Regions from separate parts of the Ornithinibacillus liuyingii genome, predicted to be linked through region 1. Evidence: riboswitches for the same ligand, from Rfam matches in the RefSeq annotation. Region 1 holds a riboswitch; each other region holds the start of a gene.
The links. A riboswitch is a leader RNA that binds a small molecule or an ion and turns the genes downstream of it on or off. The one in region 1 is predicted to bind lysine.

Region 1 (5,165 bases):
ACATCATAAAACTAGTTTGGACCAACCGTTGTCCAAAAATTTCCACTTCTTTTTCCGCTTTTGTCACCTCTTACTCTAATTTCTACTGTACCAATCGTTGCTCCAATCCCTGTTCCTATTACACCAATTTTATAGTTAAATGAACCTTCCCCATAATATTGTCCTCCGCTAATAAATCCTGAATCGCTTGTCTTTGAGTTTGTTACAGTAGGATTAACATTCCAGGAAACCCAAGCTCTGTTACTCAACTTTTTTGTAGCTCCCTTACTATTGTATTCATATTTTCCTTCAATCTTATAAGTTGTCCATTTAATACCTAATGCTGTTAATGAGCCACTATGTTCTTATGTTTCTAATCATTTCATGTCTAGCTCTTATTACGTTTACAGGAGTAGTATCTGCAGATTCAACTGATATGTCTTTAAACCAACTTAAAAGCCCTGAGAACTACATTGAATACTTGAAAAATTATGATGAAAAAGAAGCAATAAGACTGGGGATTGATGAGAGTAGTGTAGAAGAAGCGGTTATACAAGCAAAAAAGAGTCTAGACGAGTTTATGAAATTGTCTTTAAAAGATCAAAATTTATTCTTAGAATATATGAGAAACCCAAATGAATTGATTCAAAATACATTAAATGGAAGTGACCCAAATCTGGCTTTAGTAGAAGAAGTAAACATGCTAGATACACCTCTTTCTAATACTCAGGCAACTTTTAGAATCTTCTTCATAATATATAACCCTCTCCTTTTTATTTTGTTTTTGTTCTCCTATTAACTTAATTTTTTCAACACCTATTCCTCTCCTATAAAAATTGTTAATAGGAAATTTATAATATATTAATATCATAGATTTTAAAATCCATGACAGTTAGCCATCTAATAAATATTTCGCATATGTTATCATATTTCGAGAAAGGGTATTCAGACCAAATTATATTATGCCTTATGCGTCATGTTATTAATTTCCAACTATATCCATTGTAACATGGAAGACCTAAAACTTTGTATTGGGAAAGTGAACAGTTTTTTTGACAAAAACCAACAAAATATATACCAAATTTCAGTCAAAAAATTGGTAACTTTCCCAACCCCTATTTATTTGAGAGTGGACTACACCCAAATTCACAACTTAACTTTATAAAGATCAAACAAATGATTTAGAATTATCCATACCACCAATTATTTCGTACAATAATCTTCAAAGACATTCTCTAAGACAAAAAAAGTATAACAACAAGTATAGAATTTCCTCTTTAGTAACTATCTTCAGTTGTACATTTAAGGTACAACCTGCTTTTCTCCAACATTTAACATATAGTTTTTTTATTAAGTTAATGGAGATAGCCATTTTAGGTTATAATCCCGCAATGGAAAAATTATACAATTGTTCAAATGTTATATTCGCTTCTGCTAAGAAGTAGCTTATTTGTAAGGTTAGATCAACAAATTTTAGGTAAGCAGTTGTTTTCACAACCACTTACCCTAATCATTAAATGTATACAGAAACTTATAGTTCAAAGCTTTTGCACAAGAGTTGTACTGCTTTTTCCCCATTTTCGATATCTACAACATAAGAAATGCTGATTTCAGATGTCGTAACCTGATAAAATGGAATATCGGATTCAATTAATGTACGAAAGACTTTGGAGGCAACCCCCGTCATGTCACGCATTCCTGAACCAATAACGGATACTTTAGCAAATTGGTTTTCTATTTTGAAATAGAGTTCAGGATAGTCTTCTTTTAGATGGGAGAAGATTTTCTGGATTTGATATTCTTCCGTGTCCTTCATCGTAAAAGATAATTGTAATCCTTCATTGTTCGTGATCTGTGAGATCATATCGACATTAACTTCCTCTTGCTCCAAATGGATGAATACTCTATCAAGTAGGTGTATATCATTTTCAGGATAGTTCAATGTCACATGAATCATATCCTGATCAATCGCAACACCTGTGACCGCTTTTTTCTCTATCATTTCTACCGTTGACATAACCCAAGTTCCTTTCTCATCTGATAGTGTTTTACCTAAATAAATAGGAATATTGAAATTCTTTGCTATTTCTACGCTTCGGGATACGAGAACACCTGAACCAAGCGCACTCATCTCCATCATTTCCTCATATGAAACTACTTGTAGCCGTTTAGCATTAGGATAGATTCGCGGGTCGGTACTATAGACCCCTGCCACATCTGTATAAATTTCGCATGGGCATTGAATTGCTGCTGCAAGTGCTACAGCTGTCGTATCAGATCCTCCACGGCCAAGTGTAGTAATTTCATTGTCCGTATTAAATCCTTGGAAACCAGCGACGATAAGAACATCATATGTTTCAAAGAGTTGTTCAAAAAGCTTTGTATTAATTTTTGAAATCTTGCTCTTTAAATGATGGCCAACTGTTTCGATACCAGCTTGGTAACCTGTAAGAGGCTTAGATTTTACCGCTAGATCATTTAAAATAATAGATAGATAGGAGATGGTCTGCTGCTCACCGGTTGTTAGGAGGACAGCCAAATCCTGTTCGTTAGGTGATTGGGTAATCGTACTCACCTGTTCCAATAGTTCATCAGTTGTTTTCCCCATTGCACTAACGACTACTACTAGCTGTTCTCCCTGTCTCACGCGGTCCTTCAAGTAGCCTGCTATACCTTTAATTTTCTCCAGACTACTAACACTCGTACCGCCAAATTTAAGTACATTTCGTTTCATAATCTTCCTTCTTTCTACGGATGCTGCTACCTCTAAGATGGGTCAGAAATTGGGCATAGTATTATCCCAACAAAAAAACAAGCCGAGTATTCCGACTTGTTTCATGATCTGTCCTATGTACAAGTGGAAGCACTCCATTATTCAAAGAATAATGACAGACTGCATACTCTTAATATACAATCCAACAGAGACCTGTCTGCAAACAGAACTCTATTTCGGCAAAGGCCCCTTTCGCTTACTACAATTTGCAGATTTACATAGTAAGTTACTGATGACATTCGCACCTCATCCAATTAGTATTCAATTAATATTGTAAGTATATGAAAATTTCGCCGAATTGTAAACCAATAGCTTAAAAGTTTATCAAACTATTTTTAGATAATAGCCTATTTCTCAATATCCCTTCCTTTTCCATAGAGTTTTGTTACTAGAAAAGCATTGCCTCCTCTGAAGCAATGCTTTTCTAAAATTATTAAGGATGATATTCTAATGGTCCACCTGGTCCAAGTGGTAGTCCTAACAGCATCCAGACAATAAGCATAATCATCCAACTAAATAGGAAGAATATAGAATATGGAACCATTGTGGAAATTAACGTACCAATACCCATTTTTTTATCATATTTCTGTGCAAATGCGATAATTATTGCAAAATAAGTCATCAATGGTGAAATGATATTCGTAGAAGAGTCTGCAATACGATATGCCATTTGTGTTAGCTCTGGTGAATACCCAAGCTGCATCATAATTGGTACAAAGACCGGTGCCATCATCGCCCATTTTGCAGAAGCACTTCCGATAAACAAATTAATAAATGCGGTAATCAAAATAAATAGAATAAGTAACGGAATACCAGTTAAATTAACACTCCCTAGAAAATCCGCACCATAAACACCTATAACTAGTCCGATATTTGTTTCATTAAAGTATGCTACAAACTGTCCCGCTGTAAATGCCAAAACAATAAATGTTCCCATAGATGCCATGGTATCTGACATTTGGCTAGCAACATCCTTATCGCTTCGAATGGATTTGGTAACAATTCCATATGTTATACCAGGAATAAAAAATAGTATAGCAATAATTGGTACTAATGAACTCATAAATGGCGATCGAATTATTTGTTCCATTGCATCGCCCTCTAAACCGCGCATCGGTGCGTTTGGTGGAACTACAAGCAACATCGCAAGTACGATACCGATTACCACTGTAATACTAGCCCAGATTAGACCTTTTTTCTCAATTGCTTGAAGACCTTCCAATTCTTCTTTTTGATCACCTTTATAGGCGCCAAGTCGTGGTTCTACAATTCGTTCTGTAACCCACGCACCGACAAATGTTAATACGAATACCGAAACAGAAATAAACAACCAGTTCATTGCTATGTTCATTGTCTCTGCATATGCTGGGTCAATTATTGCAGCTGCTGCAATCGTCAGCTCCCCTAACATCGCATCCGTACCAGATAATAATAGGTTAGCACTAAATCCTCCAGAAACACCAGCAAATGCTGCCGCCAGACCAGCTAGTGGATGCCTTCCAATCGCAGCAAAAATAAGTGCTCCTAGTGGTGGTAATACAACATACCCTGCATCAGATGCCACACTAGACATAATACCAGCAAAGACTAATCCTAACGTAATAAATCGATTAGGTACAGACAATACAAATCCTCTAAGAAGTGCGCTTATGAGCCCTGTACGTTCCGCCACTCCTATTCCTAACATCGTCAGTAGGACAACGCCCAATGGAGCAAAGCCGATAAAGTTACTTGTCATATTGGTGAATATATATTGAATACCCTCTGCACTTAGCAGATTATTGATCTCTACCGTGGTTCCTTCTTCACCAGGGTGTTCAACACTAATATTTAATGGTTGTAAAGCTGCCGAGAGTAAAATAACAAGAAGTGCCAAAATTGCAAACAATGTTGCTGGATGGGGCAGTTTATTCCCAACTAGTTCAATCCTATCTAAAGAGCTTTGAAATAGCCCCTTTCTTTTTTTCGCCATAAAAAATAGTCCTCCTAAAAACTAATTCTGTTGTTGTAAATTAAACTCATTTCTGAAAATTCAGATTAATAAGCAGGGTGAACACATTTTATCATTGAATAAAATAAATGCACAAATGACATAATAACAGGTTCTAGCCTATTTTTCAAATTAAAATGAAACGGTTTCCACTAATTAACAATTCTTAATCTATTCATCTTTTAGACGAGCACTTTACTTTTTATTATTCTTCGTCGGTATCCTCAACAAAACCGGAAATATAGTCATCAATTTCAATTTCTGCACCTATGTTAAGTGCAAATTGCATTACTTCTAACTCCAAGACATATCCAGGAGAAAGCCCTTCTTCTACATAAACAACTGCTTTTAACTTAGGTTCTATTTGAAATTCTCTTATTAATTCGTTAATAATGTCCACTTTATCTTTAAAGACATGAACTA
Region 2 (5,165 bases), on a different contig from region 1:
TGGCACATTGTGCATACCAGCACCATGAAAGAATAGATGGTAGTGGATATCCACGTGGATTAAAAGGCAATGAAATTCATTTGTTTGCACAAATTATTGGTGCAGCAGATGTCTTTGATGCAGTTACAAGTAATCGAGTATATCGAAAGGCCATGCTTCCTCATGAGGGGCTTGAGCTCCTATACAGTAGTGCCATTAATCAATTCGATATTCGAATTATTGAGGCCTTCAAAAACAGTGTAGCTGTTTATCCTAATGGAATTTCAGTTGAATTAAATGATAAACGACAAGGTGTTGTTGTTCATCAGAACAAACATATTTGTGATCGACCTGTCATTAGAATTCTGAAAGAAGAGGAGCGAGAGGTTGAACCTTACACGATTGATTTATCGAAGCTACTGAATGTTATGATTACCAAATGTAACCTGGTCTAAAATTTTTGTCCTACCCTCCTTAGAACAAGCATAGATTTGTACTGAGGAGGTATTTTTATGAGAAGGCATCGAATCGGTTTTAAAGGTGGAAGAACAACACCTCCATCGCGATATATATTAATGGTTTCATTTATATTAGTTATTGTGATAACGTATTTTAGCTTAGAATTTATTGATAAGAAGATAACCCCGACCATCATGGAAGTTGCAGAGACAAAAACAAGGGAATTTGCTACTAGAGGAATTAACTCAGCTGTAAAGTTTGCTGAAGAATATACGTTTGAAGATGTGGCTATAACAGAAAAAAATGAGGCTGGTTATATTTCGATAGTCGGTTGGGATTCCTCTGTTGTTAATAAGATCAATCGAGCTGCAACAGACCGTGTGGAAGAGTTTTTTCATAGTATGAATCGAGGAACTCCTCCCCAATATAGCGACCCTCTTGGAGAACCAGACGTGTATGGGAACACGGTGGAAGAACTAGTTGATCGTGATCCAACTGTTATCGAAATACCAATCGGCCAAGCAACTGGGAATTCTATTTTAGCTAATCTAGGTCCAAGGTTACCGGTTAACTTAGAGCTAGTAGGTAGTGTTGAGACAGAATTAATAGAGGAAAAAGAACAGTTAGGGATTAATAATGTCTTTGTTTCACTCTATGTTCAGGTAGAGGCAGATGTCCAAATTGTTATACCATTTACAACGGAAGTGACAAAAGTAAGTACTAGAATATTGATTGACAAAAACTTAGTAATGGGAGAAGTACCAGAATTTTTTGGAGGTACAAGTGGGAATCCATCTATCGCAGTTCCGAAAGAAGACTTGCAAGATGAATAAAATCATAGTATAGTATATTCATAATTTCATAATAAACCTTATCAGATCGGTGAGGTAGAGGTGCGAACAAGATGAGTAATCAATAGGAGAATGACAACGATGATTATTGATGAAAGGCTCGTTTGCCGAAGCGTAATAAGGGTCGAACTTATTATTGCTGGGGTGTCTTTGAATAAGAGGCACACTGTCATGCTGGAAATGGGCATGGAGAACTACAGATCGAAATGGAGGATAACGTATATGCATAAGCAATGATAGGTTATTTTCTATCATTGCTTTTTTGTGTAGAAAAAGAAATTTTGTCAAGCGTATCTCCATGGTCACACAGCACATACTAATTACATCAATGGAGGTAGTAATATGGAAGGAACAATTTATTCTCTTATTCCCGCAATTATCATGCTTGTTTTAGTTTTATTAACTAGAAAGGTACTAATATCATTAGGAGTAGGAATTGCAGTAGGAGCATTATTGATTCACGATTTTCATGTGTGGGGTAGTATAAAGGAAATCTGGAGTGCTTTTTATGGGATAGTCATCTCGGATGGAGCACTTAATACTGGTGGTCTTCAGTTAATAGGATTCTTACTCTTATTAGGAATGATGACTGCTTTACTACAAGCATCAGGAGGCAGTAGAGCCTTTGGTAATTGGATGATGGCTAGAATTAAGACACGAAGAGGCGCACAGCTTATGGCTCCGATTTTAGGTATTATTATATTTATCGATGATTATTTTAATGCCTTAGCTGTAGGACAGATTGCAAGACCTTTAACAGATAGACATAATATTTCTCGAGCAAAACTAGCATATTATATCGATTCAACTTCAGCACCCATCACAGTTATATCACCGATTTCTAGCTGGGGAGCTTATCTAATTGGTGTTGTTGGTGGATTAGTAGTGATGACAGGATTACAGCCATTAGAGGCTTTCATAAGAATGATTCCATATAATCTTTATGCAATTGGTGCATTATTACTTGTCTTTATAACGGCCTTCTTTAACTTAAATATTGGACCCATGAAAAAGCACGAAAATCATGCCATAACAACTGGTGAAGTTATTCCTAAAGGTAAAACTGTTCCAGGAGATTTAACGAATGCATTCAAGCCAAGTGAAAAGGGAAGTGTCTATCATTTATTAATTCCGATCATTGTTTTATTAGTTACGACGATAAGCTCCATGATAATAACTGGAGCAAGAGGAAGTGGTGATACGGTCACATTACTTTCTATTTTTGAGAATACGAATGTTAACTTCTCCTTATTTATTGGTGGAATTGCTGCAGTACTCGTTGCATGTCTATTATATCTAGGTCAGGGAAAACAAGAGGCGAAGACGGGGATTGTATTAGTCGAAGGGATTAAAGCAATGCTTCCAGCTATCTATATTCTATTATTAGCGTGGATGATTGGTTCGATTATTTCAACTTTAGAAACAGGTGAATTTCTAGCAACTGTAGCCGAAAATGCTAGTATTAGTCCTAGTATTTTACCAGTCATTTTCTTTGTTATTTCAGGTCTGATGGCGTTGTCCACTGGTACTTCTTGGGGAACATTCGGAATTATGCTGCCAATCGCCGCTAATGTCATGGCCATTGCAGATACGGAGTTAATTATCCCATCATTAGCTGCAGTGCTGGCTGGGGCAGTATTTGGAGATCATGTTTCACCAATATCGGATACAACGGTTCTTTCTTCAACTGGAGCAGGCGCTAATCATATTGATCACGTGATTACGCAACTACCATATGCATGTATTGTAGCGGTCGCTTCCATTATCGGTTATATCTTAATTGGGGTAACAGGTAGTCTTTTAGTAGGACTATTAGCTACGATTGTTATCATTATTCTAATAGGATTAATCGTTCATACACTTAATAAGAAGCAGTAATTATAATGTAATCGAGAAATAATCTAGAGTTTAACACTATCTTTTATAATGACACATAATCCTGGGACATAACGAAAAGAATTAAATGTAAAACCGAATGATACGCGATACTAGCTCCGGAAATATACGTAGACTCCTGCGGCAGGATAGGGCAAGGTTGAGACCTCTAAAGAAGTAGCACGAGGAGGCTAAGGCAGCCGCCCGGCGGCAAGGTAGACGCTGTGATGTTTCTATCGAGCAGATGTCGCCCCTGTACTGGAAGCAACCGCAAGTATATTTCTGGAGCGGGGTCCTTGCTCATCATTCGGTTTTTCCTTTAAGATAAATTCTTTGTCCCGGCCTCTTGTAGTGTTATTTACGGTAGAGTTAAACTCTTTTTTCATCCATAAATTCCCAAATTTTCAATAAACAAAAAATTTAAAAAATACTTTGACATAAGTAAAAAGTACCGTTATAATACAGACAAGTTCAGTAATTTCAGAAAACTAACACAACTGAAATGATAAGAATAGCTATTCACCTGACTTATTAACACTTTACATAGTGTAATGAGAAAAAATAACATGAGGAGGTCTTTGAATGGAAACACGTTCTCAATGGGGGACAAGAGCTGGGTTTATTTTGGCTGCAGTTGGATCTGCTATTGGTCTAGGAAACATTTGGCGTTTCCCTGCTGTAGCCTATGAAAATGGTGGAGGAGCTTTCTTAATTCCTTACTTGTTTGCGTTATTAACTGCTGGGATTCCAATCCTTATTATGGAATTCACAATTGGCCATAAACATCGTGGATCTGCTCCATTATCGTTTAGAAGAATGAATAAGAAAACAGAAGTTATTGGTTGGTGGGCTGTCTTAGTTGCCTTTGTAATCTCCACATACTATTCTGTTATTATTGCCTGGGCAATGTCTTATTCAGTATTCTCTTTCAATTTAAATTGGGGGGAGGATACAGGTGGATTCTTAATGGGAGAATACCTAAAGCGTACGGTTGAACCTGGTGAAATAGGTAGTATGGTCCCTGGTGTATTAATTCCATTGCTACTTGTTTGGGTAATCACATTAGGAATTCTTTTTAAAGGTGTTAAAAAAGGTATTGAAATTGCTAACCGTATTTTTATTCCAGCATTGATTGTTATCTTTCTAATTATCGTTATTCGGGCAATTACTCTACCTGGTGCTTTAGATGGATTAGAAGCGTTCTTTACACCAGATTTTAGTAAGATTATGAGTGCAGATGTATGGGTAGCGGCCTACGGGCAAATATTCTTTAGTTTATCGATAGCCTTTGCGATCATGATTACCTATTCAAGTTATTTACCAAAGAAATCAGATATAACCAATAATGCATTTATCACAGGATTTGGTAACTCTAGTTTTGAAATTCTTGCTGGTATTGGTGTATTTGGAATACTTGGATTTATGGCAGCACAACAAGGAGTAGGAGTGGATGAGGTGGTAACGGCTGGAATTGGGTTAGCGTTTGTTGTATTTCCTGAAATTATCAACCAATTCCCTGGACTGAATTCGCTTTTTGGATTCTTATTCTTTGCATCACTTGTATTAGCAGGTTTATCATCATTAATCTCCATTACCGAAACTTATGTAGCTGGATTAGTTGATAAATTTAAAATATCGAGAACGAAAGCAGTGGCATTTGGTGGTGGATTAGCAGCACTGATTTCTCTTCTATTTGCTACACAAGGTGGGCTATATTTCCTAGACGCTGCAGATTACTTTATTAATCAATTTGGTGTTGCCTTAATTGGTTTAGTAGAAGTGGTGTTAATTGCATGGATCCTAAGACAACTGAAAGGCATAAAAGAACATGCAAACGATATTTCTGACATAAAGCTGGGCTCTTGGTGGACGATAAGTCTAACTATTATTACACCATTAGTATTAGGTTTTATGATGGTTAGGTTATTAAAGCAGAATTTATTAAGAGAATTCGATACTCCTACCGGCAACTATGAAGGTTATTCCAATGCATTCATCCTT
Region 3 (5,165 bases), on a different contig from region 1:
TTTATATCTCTGCCGTATTCCTTACCTGGTATGCGAATAAAGCTAATGACAAACCCGCAACCGCTTTACTCCGTCGCTATGCATTAATCTGGGCATTGCCAACCATTATTACTGCTGGTGGAATTATTTATGAGCTTAGATTTCATAATCCAGAGCATTATGAGCGTCTCCTGGGGTTGGGGTGGATGTTTTTGATTTCAGGAGTATTATTTGTGGGAACAGTGTGGCTTGTTTGGAGACGGAAGAATTATGGAGTAGCGTTTGTTCTCCTCTTTGGGCAGTTTGCATTTGCCTTCTATGGGTATGGTATTTCACATTATCCGTATTTGTTGTATCCACATTTAACACTATACGACAGTTTTACGAATGAAGCTATGGCGATTGCGCTCATTATAGCATTTATTGCTGGGCTGGCTTTGTTGATTCCATCACTATATTTAATACTTCGGCTCTTCTTGTTTAATAAGGAGTATGTCAGTGGAAAATCAAAACAGGAACATTGAGGTGACTTTGCATGGATTTTTTTCTAATCTTTATTGCGCCATTTCTTGTGCTCCTTACAGGGATTGTGGTGGCGTTTTGGTGGGTGCTTCGGGATGAGGGAGTCCATAGAGGAAAGTAATAAAAAAGATGGCACTAGAAAAGTTTGGGTAGGAATAGATAGAATACCTTGAGGACAAATAATGCACCCAAATTATAAGTGAAATGTTGACAACTAGCTAGTATGTGTAAGCGAATGGGATTCCAAATCTAGTTAAATTTCATGAGTAAGCTTGACAAATCACTTTATTCTGGTAATATAGTGAACTATATTTCAATTTCATATTGAACCTTGTCATTCGATGAGGTAGAGGTGCGGGTAATAAGAGTAAGCAATCGGAGTATGACATCGATGAGGATTGCCTGAAAGGATTATTTGCCGAAGCGTAATGAAGGTCAAATTCATTATTGCTGGTGTGTCTTCTGAATAAGAAGCATACTGTCATGCAATTTTAGTGCATGGAGAACTACTGATCAGGATGGAGGATAACGTATTGTGTAAAGACAATGGTAGGTTATTTTCCTATTCGTTGTCTTTTTTGTTTAGTCTTGTTCGTTTGCTTTACCCCAGCTAGCGGAACGTTACTCATAACAAAAAGACCTCAATCATACCTCTCTCAAGTTTTCTATGCACACCCAAAAACGTTATTTATAGAAAGGGATGTGCATCATGAGCAAAAACTCACCAAAAACACGGAAAAAATTTGAATTTCCACATAGCTTTATTATTTTATTTGGCTTAATGATTATTACAGCTATTACGACCTACTTAATTCCAGCAGGACAATATGAGCGTGTAGTAGATGAAAACGGTCGTACGATTGTAGCTGACGGAACCTATCAAACAATTGAATCTACCCCAACAGGCTTTATGCAGTTATTTGAATCGTTGCATCTGGGAATGGTTGATGCAGCGGAGATTATATTCTTTATCTTTATCGTTGGTGGTTCCTTTGGAATATTAGCTGCAACGAAATCAATTGAAGCAGCATTTGGTTCCCTTACGAAAAAACTAAATGGGAAAGAAATCTTCTTGATCCCGGTTATTATGCTATTCTTAGCGATTTGCGGTGGTTCTTGGGGAATGGCGGAAGAAGTTATTCCATTTATTTTAATTGCGGTACCACTTGCATTACGTATGGGATTTGACTCGATGACAGGTACAGCAATGATATTAGTTGGGGTATATGCTGGGTTTGGATCAGCGTTTATGAATCCATTTACTGTAGGAGTTGCCCAAGGAATTGCAGGCTTACCTACATTCTCTGGAATGGGAGTCCGTATTGTTTTCTGGCTTATCTTTGTTGCAGTAGCTATTGCTTATGTGATGATTTATGCAAGAAAAGTAAGAAAGGATCCGACTATCAGTTTAATGTATGAAGAAGATAAGAAACGTGATATTAGCCTTGATGACCAAAGCAGTCAAGGACTAACAAAGCGCCAGGTAGCAATTTTAGTTGTTCTTGCGCTGACACTAGTTGGACTTGCTGTAGGGGTTATTACACAAGGCTGGTATATTACTGAAATCGCAGCATTATTTGTCATCATGGGGATTGTTGTAGGGATTATTGCTAGATTTAGAATGAATGAGATTGCTAATGCCTTTGTAAAAGGCTGTGAAGAAATGGTACAAGGGGCATTAATTGTTGGCTTCGCATATGGTATTTTAAGAATCCTACAAGATTCTAATACAATTGATACCATTCTTTATTTTGTTTCTAATCTAGTTGCAGACTTACCTACAGCACTTGCAGCAATTGGTATGTTCATCGTACAAAGTCTATTAAACTTTATTGTTCCTTCTGGAAGTGGACAGGCAGCAATCAGCATGCCAATTATGGCTCCACTTAGTGATTTATTAGGGGTTAGTCGCCAAACTGCAGTACTTGCGTTCCAATATGGTGATGGAATTTCGAACGTCTTCACACCGACAGCTGGTGTTTTAATGGCTTCATTAGCTCTTGCGAAAATTCCTTGGATTAAATGGTTGAAATGGATTCTACCATTAGTATTAATTCAATATGCTCTAGGGGCAATATTTGTAACGGTGGCTCATTTATTTATATGGTAGGTGGATTTTTAAGGTTACCAAGTAATGGGTGATATGTCCGTGGGAGATAGAACTTACATGGACATATTGGAAAATAGTGACAAGGAAGTATTGTTAGTACATCAGTGACTCGTGATGGGTTGGAATAAAGGCTTTGTTCAATGAATCAACCATTGTCTTACCCTATAATTCCTTTTCATTTATCATGCACTTTTAAGGGATAGAGAGAAATAGCGCAGAATTCTACCAAAAAGGGTATAATATATAAAACATATTTATAAACGAGTTAACCAGTAAGACATCGGAGGAATAGAATATGCTAGAATCAATATTTACCAGATTAGAAGAAATTTATCCAGAGTTAGTTAAGCTTCGTCGTGATTTTCATATGTATCCAGAGCTTTCCCATCAGGAAGTGAATACGCCTAAAAAGATAGCGACATATTTAGAAGGTCTAGGAATCGAAGTGAGAACAGAGGTCGGTGGAAGAGGTGTCGTTGGGACGTTAAAGGGTGGTAAACCTGGTAAAACGATTGCGTTACGTGCGGATTTTGACGCCTTACCAATTCAAGAAGAAACCGGACTTGCCTTTCAATCTCGTGTGCCCGGTGTGATGCATGCATGTGGACATGATTTACACACTGCTTCACTACTTGGGGTTGCTAAAGTATTAAGTGAATATAAGGATCAGATTCCTGGAACAGTGAAATTTATCCATCAGTTTGCTGAAGAAGCTACCCCAGGTGGAGCACTACCGATGATTAAGGATGGTTGTTTGGACGGTGTTGATGTCATTTATGGTGCCCATGTGATGTCTACGGAAGATTTAGGGACGGTAAGTGTAAAAGAAGGTTACTTCTCTTCTGCACAGGATGATTTTAATATTACGATTTATGGAAAAGGTGGACATGGTTCACAGCCACATCTAACGGTTGATCCACTTGTCACAGGTAGTCAACTCGTCGTTAATTTGCAACAAATCGTAAGTCGCCGTGTCGATCCACAACAAGCGGCAGCTGTAACGGTTGGTTCATTTGTTAGTGGGGAAGCGAATAATATTATTCCGGATACAGCTGTCATAAAAGGAACAGTTCGTACATTTGATGAAGAGGCACGCACAATCATTGAGGAAGCATTGGAAAGTGTTACACGATCTACCTGTGCACAAAATGGCGCGAAAGTAGATTATGAATATATTAAAGATTGTCCATCTATTTATAATGATCCAACCGAAACAAAGCGAGTAGAGGACGTTGCTAAAGGATTGTTTGGTGAGGAAAATCTATCGACGGATGCACCAATGATGGGGAGTGAGGACTTCGCGTTTTATACGAAGGAAGTTCCCGCTGTTTACTTTACTGTCGGTGGTCGAAGTGAAGCGTTAGCGGGTGATTATCCGCATCATCATCCAAAGTTTGATGTAGATGAACGTGCGATTATAAATATTGGGAAGATGTTTATTTCATTGGTAACAAAATAAAACTACTTTAGCACTAAGGCGCATCTTATGACGTCTTAGTGCTTTTTTAATCTATTAGAGGGAGGACAGTCCCTACTTCAGGAGAGAATCTTTCCTCATTTAGGGCACATACAGCCTCTCTCTGTTCCCTTTTTTCGCGTTCTTTCTGGTACCAACCGAATATATAATTGAGTAGAAGGAATATACCATGAAACGAGACTTAATGAGGGTGGAAGGGTTAGAAATGCTAATCGTGCCAACAGAGTAATTCATAGAAGGATCAAGTCACACCCCAAACTTTTTGATTTAGAAGAGCTATTAGTGTATAGGTGCTAGTAGCTCTTTCTATTTGGAAAGATTCTATTATGCTATGAAGTATTTTTTACAAGTATCTCATATAAACTTCATATTCTAGCTTTATAATTAAATCGGTTAACACAATATGATTATGGGGGAACAAAAATTGAAAAAATTATTGTATGCCATCGTGTTTGGTATGTTTATTAGCTTGTTAGCAGCATGTGGATCTTCGGATGATGCAGAATCAAATAAGGCAAAAAATCCAGATAATAATTCAAAGGAAGGGTCTAGTAATCAAGCAATTGATAGGTTATCAATTGGATTCGTTCCATCGAGGGAGCCTGACGAAATTATTACAGCGTCAGAACCACTGAAGAATTTACTAAAAGAGGAATTAGCAACCTTAGGTTATGATATCAATGAAGTAGAGATAACAGTAGGTACGAATTATGAAGCAGTTGGGGAAGGGCTATCAGCTGGAACTATTGACGTTGGTCTAATCCCTGGTGGTACCTATGTATTATATGATGATGGTGCAGAGGTTATCTTAACTTCAACTCGTGCCGGCTTAAGTATTGATTCAGAAGACGCTAAGGATTGGAATGATAATAAACCGACAGAAGCTTCGGAAGAACAAGTTACATATTATCGCGCATTAATGATAGCAGGCCCTTCTGAAAAAGGGCAAGCTTTAGCAGAAAAGGTTAACAATGGTGAGGAATTAACATTTGAAGATGTAAACAGTGCTTCATGGGCAGTTATGTCTTCTTCTTCTCCAGCAGGTTATATTTATCCTGCGATTTGGCTAAAAGACAA
Region 4 (5,165 bases), on a different contig from region 1:
CCTCTTCTAGGTGGAGGGTATTGGGTGATTAATAGTTTAATGAATCAGCCTGCGAAAACGATAACAGATCAAACGTCACCTCAATCTATAGAAGAACCAGAAAGCAATGTAGACGGCACTCATATTTTTGTTAAAGATGAGATATCCATTACCGATTTAGACGATAGCTATCGGTATAATTCAGAGGAAGAGACTGAAGCGATGGTTTTAGAAGATACGGAGGATACGGAAGATAATTCAATGGAAGAGGAAGTTGATGTGTCGGATAGTATCCACGAGGACAATGTAGGAAATGAGAATCAAAACTCTTCAGTGGCAAACAGCACAGAAAGAACTAATGTAAGACAAGATAAACAACCTGTTCAAGACAAAACGAATAACAAGCCAGCTACTACGCGACCAGAAAAGAACGAACAAAAAGAAAAAACGACAGATTCTAAAAACAAAAAAGATGACAAGCAAACGTCACCACCTAAAAAAGAAGAAAAAGTCCCACCAGAAGATAATAAAACGGATTCTAATCCAAAGGATAATGAAGAAAAACCAACAACACCTAGTGATACCAATGAAGATAATACAGGTTCACAAAAGCCACCATCAACGGATAAAGGTGATCCAACAGATGAACCTGGAGGTGGAGATGCTAGTGAAGTACCGGAAGCACTGGGATAGTACGGTTAAATTAGCCTTCTAGCGTTAGACTAGAAGGCTTTTAACATTATTATTTGGGTTTGTTCTTAAATATGAATATTACCTTTGGAATTGAATGGGATTTATCCGGTGATGATGAGTTTTACGGTATAATTTTAGTGTGGTTGAGACAAATCGTTTTAATTCCAATTTTATATAAAGGGAGGAACAATCCCTCGCCACTTTAACGTGATAAACCACTAATCACTGTTCTTCACTAGGTTACTATTCCCCCTTATTCCCTTGCACCTTCGTAATGCCAATTCCACTAAAGATATAAATCAAAGCAAAGATTATTCCAAGATAAGTCATCGGAGCATAAAGGAAGAATTCTCCAGTTGATACTTGTAGTGTTTCCGCTACAAATGCTCCTGTAACGCCCCACGGAATGAGTGGGGCTAGAGCGGTTCCGGTATCCTCCATCGTACGAGACCAGTTTTTACGATGTAGACCAAATTTGTCATATAGTGGACTAATAATTGGACCGATGACAGCATATGTCACATAGTAACTTCCTGTAATGGTGAATAGAATACCGTGTAGAGCTAAACTAGAGCTCATCATAGCCTTACCACTTTTAGCTAATGCGACAATTTTGTCTAGTAGAATTTGAACCACTCCGGCTGATTTTAATGGGGATCCAAATACCGCAGCACTAATAAGCAAAGCAACGGTACCCAACATACTCGACATTCCGCCTCGTTGTACAATCTCATCCACGATTGGTATGTTTGTTGCTTGAGAATACCCATTATTTAATGCTGAAAACACTTCCAAAACATCTCTTCCTTGGAAAATAACCGCCAATACACAACCAGCAATAATACCTACACCGAATACAGGAAGTGTTGGCTTTTTAAAATAAATTAAGAGTAAGACAAGTAGTGGTGGAATAATTAATATCGGGTTGAGATTAAAATTCTTGCTCAACGTGGATAGAATCAAATTCACATTCTCACTATTCTCGATTTGCCCACCGAATTGGTAGCCTAGAATCAAATAAAGGACTAATGAGATAAGATAACCTGGAATCGTTGTCCAGAGCATATGTTTAATATGGTCAACAAGCTTCACCCCAGCCATGGTTGGTGCCATAATCGTGGTGTCAGATAAGGGAGAGAGTTTATCTCCAAAGAAAGCCCCAACGACAATAGCTCCAGCCGTGTAATGTACGGGAATACCAAGTCCAAGCGACACACCCATTAAGGCAACCCCTACTGTACCAATGGTTCCCCAGGAAGTTCCTGCCATAATAGACATAAACGAACAGACAAGTGCAGTAATAATTAAGAAAAAGGACGGGTCAATGCTTACCAAGCCATAATAGACAATTAATGGAATGGTTCCAGACAGCATCCAAGCACCGATTAGCATCCCAACAGCTAGCAAAATCAAAATAGCTGGAAGCATCGATTTAATTGTTTCAATTAAGTCTTCTTCTATCTTTTCCCAGGATATTCCCCAGATAAGTGATAAGGTGATCACGACTACCCCAGCTGTAATGAGTGTAATAGTGGTAGGGGTTCCAAGATATATGATGCCGCCTAAAACGACAGTAAATGATAACACAAGCAGTAGAATCGCTTTCCAAGTTGATAGTTTCATAGTTTTTTCTCCTTTTTTATGAACTTGCTTTGTAACGATGTATGTAGCCTTTTATAATTCGCACAGTAAATCAAGTGCGCTTTTGTCGACTATTCTCGTTGAGCTAGTTTATTCATTTACCTTACCTCCAATGCCTAAAAAGTAGCCTGTCTTAAAAATGGAGATAGAAAAAAAGACACAAAAAAACAATGATAGAAAATAACCTATCATTGTTTCCAATATGGCATCTTCCATTCGATCAGTAGTTCTCCATGCAGACCTGCATGACAGTATGCCTCTTATTCAAAGACATCCCAGCAATAATAAGATTGACCCTTATTACGCTTCGGCGAGCATTCCTTTCCACAATCATCATCGATGTCATACTCCGATTGATTACTCATAATGTTCGCGCCTCTACCTCACCGACCTGGTAAGGTATTATTAAATTTTTCAACAAATTATACTATACTAGATAATTTGGTATGTTTGCAAGTATTTGGAATCATCAGGGTATTGGATTGTATGCAAGCAGGAGTATGTTAGCATTCTACTATATTGGTAGCTGGTAGGGCTTGTTTTACAACTCCAATTCAATTCGTATAATTGCAATTAGATGTACACCTCTATCTAACATACCTGAAACCAAATCCATCCAACATCCGTATATAAACTAAAGGAGTTGCTTTTTATGAAAAAACTGATCGTTACGATCATTTTCCTATTTACCTTTTTCATTTTTGTAGAGCCAGCATTTGCCGAAGTGGATTATGTTATTAAGGATGTTCAGATAGATGCCTATTTAATGGAAAGCGGGGATGTTGCGGTAAAAGAAAGGTTCACGTATGATTTTGAAGGTGAATTTAATGGTATTACTCGCACGATAATTCCGAAGAAAGGTACCGCTATTGAAGATTTTGTAGCAAGTGAAGCTGGATCGCCATTGAAGGTAGAAAAAGAGGATAGCGAATATAAAATCTATCGAAAAGGTAATGAAGAAACGGTAACGATAGAACTCGGTTATACGATTATGAATGGGGTAGAGGTGTATCAGGATGTTGCCCAGTTCTACTGGCCATTTTTTGATAGTAGTAATGAATCGGTATATGAGAACATGACGATTTATGTACATCCACCTGCTAGGGCGGTTCAGGTTACGGCTTATGGTTATGATGAAGCATATGATACAGCAGAAGTAACAGCGGATGGTGGTGCCGTATTTTCATTAGGTTATGTGGAAGATGGGAAGAATGGGGACATTCAAGTAGTATATGATGAGACACTTTTTGGTGCTGCTCCATTAACCAGTGAAAAAATGATGAAAGATTCGATTCTGGAACAAATAGCAGATAATGAAGCTAAGCTAGCCGCGTTCCAGGATAGGAAAGCATGGTTAAATCGTATCGCTCCTTATATAGTTGGTGGCTTTGGACTATTTCTTGTTCTATTGCTCTTCGTCAGCATACGGCAAAAAATGGAGCTAAAACATGATGTGCAACGCCGTATAAAAGAGGAGTTAACGATACCTAAGCTTAACATGAGCATACCAGCAACAATCTATTATACTAATTCATTCACACCGAAAGACCAGTTACTAACGTCATCTTTATTAGAATTAGTTCGGAAAGGTTATGTGCGAACAAAAAATCAAGAAACGTTCTTGTTAGTCGATCGTTATACCGAGTATGACCATGAGTACATGTTAATCAACTTTTTATTTGATACGATTGGTAATGGAAAAACATTTAGATTTAAAGAACTGCAAACATTTTTAGAGGATGAATCGAATCATAATGATTACAACGAACATGTTCAAGCATGGATATACGCAATAAAGCAAGAAGTAAAATCGAAAGAACTTACTAAAGCAAAGAAAGGCTTTAGATGGACGGTTGCCCTCTTGAGCTTGCTACTTGTTCCATTAGCCGTTTTCTTTGGTATTCATGAACTGTTTATGTGGATGGCAGTTTCTATTATTCTGTTTCTTGGATTACTTGCTTTTAGTATTTTTTACAATCCGAAGACATTAGAAGGTGCGAAGATTTGGGAGGAATGGAAACAGTTTAATAAGAACTTCGATAGAATACCACCCAATCAATTGGAGAAATGGAGCACAGATGAGCAAATCATCGCTGTTAACTATGCATATGGTATGAATGATAAGGGAATAAAAATATGGAATAACCCAATATTCACATCGAATAAAAGCATGGATTCATCGAACGTTATGATGTATCTGCTTCTTGCATCAACTGCGAATCTGCACTTTAGTGAGGCAGATACGGTTACTGCTGCAACTACTAATTCATCCTCCACGACGACTGTAGGGACTGGTACAGGAGTAGGCGGTGGTGGTGGAGGTTCGGGTGCTTTTTAACCATGTAAAGTGCTTAGTGGGAGGATGCCCACTAAGCATTGTTTTTTTGTGCAATAGGGTAACGTGCACATTTGTTTAGCTTGATGAATCGACTTTTAAGATGATTTTCCCGATGTTTTTATTCTCTTCCATGTGTCGATGTGCTTGTTGAACATCCTCAAAAGCAAAGACAGAATCGACAATCGGTTTAAGCTGTTTTGATTCAAATAATTCTATCGTAGCTTGGGAAAAATCAACTGTTAGCTTCGCCTTATATTCATCACTTCTAGGTGTCAGTAATGTGCCTGTTAGTTGAACTCGTTTGCTCATTAGTTCCATCAAGTTCACTTCTACTTGTGCTCCCCCAAGGATACCAATTAATACCCAGCGACCATCCACCTTAATACTAGATAGGTTTTTGTTCCAATAGGATGCACCGACAAAGTCTAGTATCAGATCGACCCCTTGACCATCGGTAATGTGCGATACTTCCTCAGAAAAATCCTTTTCCTTATAATTGATTCCGTAATCTGCG

Region 2: linked by a shared signal. The riboswitch ahead of ACSKT4_RS15875 (Na+/H+ antiporter NhaC family protein) and the one ahead of ACSKT4_RS06275 (aspartate kinase) in region 1 are both predicted to bind lysine.
Region 3: linked by a shared signal. The riboswitch ahead of ACSKT4_RS17335 (YfcC family protein) and the one ahead of ACSKT4_RS06275 (aspartate kinase) in region 1 are both predicted to bind lysine.
Region 4: linked by a shared signal. The riboswitch ahead of nhaC (Na+/H+ antiporter NhaC) and the one ahead of ACSKT4_RS06275 (aspartate kinase) in region 1 are both predicted to bind lysine.

The regions. Positions count from the first base shown of each region.
Region 1 covers NZ_JBPWOS010000004.1:14,154-19,318, reverse strand. Annotated here, with positions in the region: gene ACSKT4_RS06285 (hypothetical protein) at 12-248, opposite strand; gene ACSKT4_RS06280 (hypothetical protein) at 416-778, shown strand; gene ACSKT4_RS06275 (aspartate kinase) at 1,511-2,713, opposite strand; lysine riboswitch at 2,833-3,010, opposite strand; gene ACSKT4_RS06270 (AbgT family transporter) at 3,186-4,724, opposite strand; gene ACSKT4_RS06265 (DUF4279 domain-containing protein) at 4,948-5,165, opposite strand, start outside.
Region 2 covers NZ_JBPWOS010000012.1:75,568-80,732, forward strand. Annotated here, with positions in the region: gene ACSKT4_RS15865 (HD-GYP domain-containing protein) at 1-434, shown strand, start outside; gene yunB (sporulation protein YunB) at 492-1,271, shown strand; lysine riboswitch at 1,319-1,494, shown strand; gene ACSKT4_RS15875 (Na+/H+ antiporter NhaC family protein) at 1,632-3,167, shown strand; gene ACSKT4_RS15880 (hypothetical protein) at 3,398-3,550, opposite strand; gene ACSKT4_RS15885 (sodium-dependent transporter) at 3,747-5,165, shown strand, end outside.
Region 3 covers NZ_JBPWOS010000015.1:8,022-13,186, forward strand. Annotated here, with positions in the region: gene ACSKT4_RS17325 (cytochrome d ubiquinol oxidase subunit II) at 1-503, shown strand, start outside; gene cydS (cytochrome bd oxidase small subunit CydS family protein) at 515-622, shown strand; lysine riboswitch at 841-1,018, shown strand; gene ACSKT4_RS17335 (YfcC family protein) at 1,211-2,611, shown strand; gene ACSKT4_RS17340 (M20 metallopeptidase family protein) at 2,907-4,070, shown strand; gene ACSKT4_RS17345 (phosphate/phosphite/phosphonate ABC transporter substrate-binding protein) at 4,513-5,165, shown strand, end outside.
Region 4 covers NZ_JBPWOS010000009.1:171,503-176,667, forward strand. Annotated here, with positions in the region: gene ACSKT4_RS13635 (hypothetical protein) at 1-672, shown strand, start outside; gene nhaC (Na+/H+ antiporter NhaC) at 916-2,295, opposite strand; lysine riboswitch at 2,530-2,702, opposite strand; gene ACSKT4_RS13645 (DUF2207 domain-containing protein) at 2,966-4,651, shown strand; gene ACSKT4_RS13650 (NAD(P)H-quinone oxidoreductase) at 4,727-5,165, opposite strand, start outside.